DNA from 2 places in the Brevundimonas sp. TWP2-3-4b1 genome. Region 1 is predicted to be linked to the other one. Evidence: predicted binding sites of a transcription regulator. Region 1 holds the regulator's gene; the other holds the start of a gene.
The links. The regulator LexA, encoded in region 1, represses DNA repair genes until DNA is damaged. The targets are predictions, from matches to a motif close to ATGTTCNCNANNTGTTCT.
Positions count from the first base shown of each region.

Region 1 (2,398 bases):
CAGCCGCAGGCGGAGATCGAATCCCTGGCGCTGATCGCCGGCATGCCGCGCGGCTTCCGCTGCGCGCTGGAGCGCCGCACTGCGCCCGGCCGCCCCGCCCTGATCGCCGAAATCAAGAAGGCCAGTCCATCGAAGGGCCTGATCCGTGCGGACTTCGACCCGCCGGCCCTGGCGCAGGCCTATGAAGCGGGCGGCGCGGCCTGTCTGTCCATCCTGACCGACGGTCCCAGCTTCGAGGGCGCCGACGACTATCTGGTCCAGGCCCGCGCCGCCGTCGCCCTGCCCTGTCTGCGCAAGGACTTCCTCGTCGACCCCTGGCAGGTGGCCGAGAGCCGGGCCTTCGGCGCCGACTGTATCCTCGTCATCCTGGCCATGATCGACGACGTTCTGGCCGGCGAGCTGCTATCCGAGGCGAAACGCTTCGGTATGGACGCCCTGATCGAGACCCACGACGAGGCCGAGATGGAGCGCGCTGCGGCGCTGCGCGGTGATCTGGTCGGCATCAACAACCGTTCCCTGCGGACGTTCGACGTCGATCTGGGCGCCACGGCCCGCCTGGCCCCGCTGTCGCCAGCGGGCTCGCTTCTGGTGGCTGAAAGCGGGATCTTCAGCCCGGCCGATGTGGTGGAAGTGTCGGCGGCGGGCGCCTCGGCCATCCTCGTCGGTGAAAGCTTGATGCGTCAGGCGGACGTGACGGCCGCGACGCTCACTCTGCTCTCGTGAAGCGTCGCGAACGCTGGGCAATCTACTTCGTCTGGGCGCTTATCATTCTGTGGTTCGTCTGGATGTTCGCCACAAACTTCGAATGACGAACCCACTCCTGATTTCGCGGGATCAGCGTCCTTGGCGGTTTGACCGCCGAGCTTTTCGCGGTGTCGGCAGTTCACCTCTCGAAATTTTTGCAGTCGGGCTTTTATGGAGAGCCGAATTCGTCAGTGTGCATTGACCACAATCTGACGCGCTCAGAACGGCGGTCAATTTGCAGTCGGTGGGTCGATCCGCCGTCAAGTTGACATTAGGCAAGAACACTTACAGAACATCGACAACGGTTCATGACTTGTTCTGGAGGCGATTCCCACCATGCTGACGCGCAAGCAGCACGAACTCCTGATGTTCATCCATGAACGGCTCAAGGAGACCGGTGTTTCCCCGTCGTTCGACGAGATGAAGGAGGCGCTGGATCTGGCGTCCAAGTCGGGCATCCACCGGCTGATCACGGCGCTGGAGGAACGCGGCTTCATCCGCCGCCTCGCCCACCGCGCCCGCGCCCTTGAGGTGACCAAGCTGCCGGAACAGGCGACGGCGGGGGCCGTGCGTGGCCGCGCGGGCTTCACCCCGGCGGTCATTGAGGGCGGGGGCCGCAGCGCTGCCGCCGAGCCCGCCAACGACACCCGCGAACTGGTTCTGGTCGGCAAGATCGCCGCTGGCGTGCCCATCGCCGCCCTGCAACAGGACCACGGCCGCTATCAGGTGCCCGAATCCATGCTGGGCGCCGGCGAACACTATATGCTCGAGATCGAGGGCGATTCGATGATCGAGGCCGGCATCCTCAACGGCGACCTGGTGGTCATCAAACGCGTCGACACGGCCGCGTCCGGCGAGATCGTCGTGGCTTTGGTTGAAGGGGAAGAGGCAACCCTCAAACGCCTGCGCAAGAAGGGCAATTCCATCGCCCTCGAACCCGCCAACCGCAACTACGAGACCCGCATCTTCGGTCCCGACCAGGTCGAGGTCCAGGGCAAGCTGGTCGGCCTGATCCGCCAATACCACTAGACGCCGTCACCGAGGCCCGCATCCGCCGCATCGGGACCCCCGATGCGGCTCCAAGGCCTGTCGCCCCGCACATCAGTGGCCCAGACCGCGCGCCAGCCCTGAGCGGTGCGCCACAGCTCGACTGAGCCGCCCTGCGCATAATCCAGTCCGTCGAGAACCAGTTTTCCATCACAGCCCGGCGGCAGGTCTTGGACAACGGCCCGGACGCTGACCAGCGGCGCTGAGGCGCACAAGGCGGCGAGCTCGCCGGCGTCCGGCGCGGCCTTCCCCCACCACAGGGCGATGGGCGCGCTATCGGCCTTGGCCGGAGCGCAGCTTGATCGCGCGCACACCCATCCGTCTTCGGGTCGGGGCTCCAGAGTCAGCCCGCGCCGCCGCGACCACAGGTCCGCCGCGAACTGCCGCACGCCCGGCCGCACCACGATAGCCGTGCGCACGACACTGAAGGCCGCGTTCGTCCCGCCGTCCCCGATCCAGACCGTCGGCGTCGGCGCGCGAGGCCACAGCAGGACAGCGCAGGCGAAGGGCAGGCCCAGCCACCGCAGCCGCCCCTGCCACAGGCATAGGAACAGGACGCCGAGGAAGGAGATCGGCAGCACATGGTCCGGCGCGCTGGCGATGGTCT
Region 1 is NZ_JAFCWQ010000005.1:116,087-118,484, forward strand. It holds gene trpC (indole-3-glycerol phosphate synthase TrpC) at 1-723, shown strand, start outside; gene lexA (transcriptional repressor LexA) at 1,081-1,773, shown strand; gene ACP7A5_RS05965 (ComEC/Rec2 family competence protein) at 1,770-2,398, opposite strand, start outside.

Region 2 (2,398 bases), on a different contig from region 1:
CCGGCCGGGCGGATTGTCTCATTCCTCCCCCGGCGGGGGAGGTGGCGCGGCGCTTTTTCAGCGACGTGACGGAGGGGGCCCGCCGCGAGCGACGAAATGTGGGGTCGGCCCCCTCCACCGCTTCGCGGTCCCCCTCCCCCGATGGGGGAGGATCAGCCGTCGAGATCCTGACCTTCGTCCGGCTCGGGCGTGCCCAGGAGCTCGTCGGCGATCTTGGAGGTCGACTTGCGGACCTTGTCCTCGATGGCGTCAGCCATGTCGGGGTTGGCTTTCAGGAAGGCGCGGACGTTCTCGCGGCCCTGACCGATGCGGGTCGAATCGTAGGAGAACCAGCTGCCGGACTTCTCGATGATCCCGGCCTTGACGCCCAGGTCGATGATCTCGCCGAGCTTGGAGATGCCCTCGCCATACATGATGTCGAAGATGACCTCGCGGAACGGCGGGGCGACCTTGTTCTTGACCACCTTCACGCGGGTAGTGTTGCCGACGACTTCGTCGCGATCCTTGATCGCGCCGGTGCGGCGGATGTCGAGACGGACCGAGGCGTAGAACTTCAGCGCATTGCCGCCCGTGGTCGTTTCCGGCGAGCCGTACATGACGCCGATCTTGTGACGGATCTGGTTGATGAACAGGACGATGCAGTTCGACTTGGAGATCGAGGCGGTCAGCTTGCGCAGGGCCTGGGACATCAGACGGGCCTGAAGGCCCGGCAGGCTGTCGCCCATCTCGCCCTCGATCTCGGCGCGCGGGGTCAGGGCGGCGACTGAGTCGATCACCACGATGTCCACGGCGCCCGAACGCACCAGGGTGTCGACGATCTCCAGCGCCTGTTCGCCCGTGTCGGGCTGGGACACCAGCAGATCGTCCAGATTGACGCCCAGCTTCTGGGCATAGCCCGGATCCAGCGCGTGTTCGGCGTCGACGAAGGCGGCGGTGCCGCCGGCCTTTTGAATCTCGGCCACCGTATGCAGGGCTAGGGTCGTCTTGCCCGAGGATTCAGGACCGAACACCTCGATCACCCGCCCGCGCGGCAGGCCGCCGATGCCCAGCGCCATGTCGAGGCCGAGCGAGCCGGTGGACACCGAGGGGATCACGTCGGCGACCCCGCCCTTGCCCAGCTTCATGACCGAGCCCTTGCCGAAGGCGCGGTCGATCTGTGCGATCGCGGCCTCCAGGGCCCGCTGCTTGTCGCCGTCGTCCTTGCCCACCAATTTCAGATTCGCCTGAGCTGCCACCTTGCCACTCTCCCTTGCCATGATTCCCGTTGAGACCCTGGGGAGAGGCCCGCCTTCGGTCCGATGACCGTGACCCGCTCCCTGTGAGCAGGACTATGTGCATGGTTTGTTCTGGTTGCCAATATGTTCGTTTCTGAACGACGGACGCAGCCGTGAAGCTACGTCCGTTTCTGACGCCTATTCCTTAAGGTGAGCATCCAGCAGGGTGTACCAGGTCGAGGTCAGGCGCTCGAACTCGGCCGGGCACTGTTCGGCGCGTTCCGGGGTCAGCCATTCCTCCTCGAGGAGGTTGGCGTATTTATCGGTGTCGGAGCCGTAAACCAGGCAGGTCAGGGTATAGTAGCGCTGCTGGCTGAGGGAGTGCTCGTCGGCGAAGTCGCTCTCGTCGACCTCGGCCGCCTCTTCGGGGTCGGTGTAGAAGCTGAGGGCGCCGGCGATGGCCGATTCCTCGCCGTCATCGCCGTCGATCAGCCACCAGGCGGCCAGGCTGTCGGCCGTGTCTTCCTCGCGGCCGGTGAAGGGAATTTCCAGAACGTCGACCAGGGCGTGGCCGACTTCGTGGAAGACGGTGAACAGGAAGGAGCCGTTGACCGCGTCCTCGATCTCTTCCTCGGTTTCGTAGTAGGCGGCGAAGGTCTCGCGCTCGCCCTCGAACATCTCGATGCAGATCTGGATCTCGCGATCCTCGGGGATGTAGTAGGCGTTGTTCTCGCCGCACTCGGCGAAGCGCAGGCCGATATCGACGGGCAGGATCAGGCTCTCGTTCAGAACGTCGGCGACGTCCTCCAGCCAGCGCTCCTCGCTCAGTTGGGCGGCCAGAGCGGTGTAGTCATCGCTTTCCAGCACGGCCGGGCGGACGACGAAGTCGCCGCGATCCTGGGCAGGGCGGGCGGCCGAGGCCTCGGCCGAGGCGGCGCCGTCCTCGCAGGCGGAGATGGCCAGGGCTGCGAAGGCGATAAGCGTGAAGCGACGCGCGTGCGGCCCGATCGACATGGACATGGTGTTCCCCCTGAACGCAGGCTGTCTAGCGCCGCGGGCGCGCTACGCCAACGTCCGGGAACGGAGCGTCAGACTCCGTCAGTGCGAAGTGGGGTCGCGGACCGCGATCAGGGACTTGGTCAGGCCGGCGACGACCTCGTCGTGGTGGGTCGCGTCCGGATACA
Region 2 is NZ_JAFCWQ010000002.1:90,503-92,900, forward strand. It holds gene recA (recombinase RecA) at 153-1,235, opposite strand; gene ACP7A5_RS02780 (DUF4344 domain-containing metallopeptidase) at 1,413-2,234, opposite strand; gene ACP7A5_RS02785 (methyltransferase domain-containing protein) at 2,313-2,398, opposite strand, start outside.
Region 2: the regulator LexA is predicted to act here: its motif matches at 1,348-1,365, upstream of recA (recombinase RecA).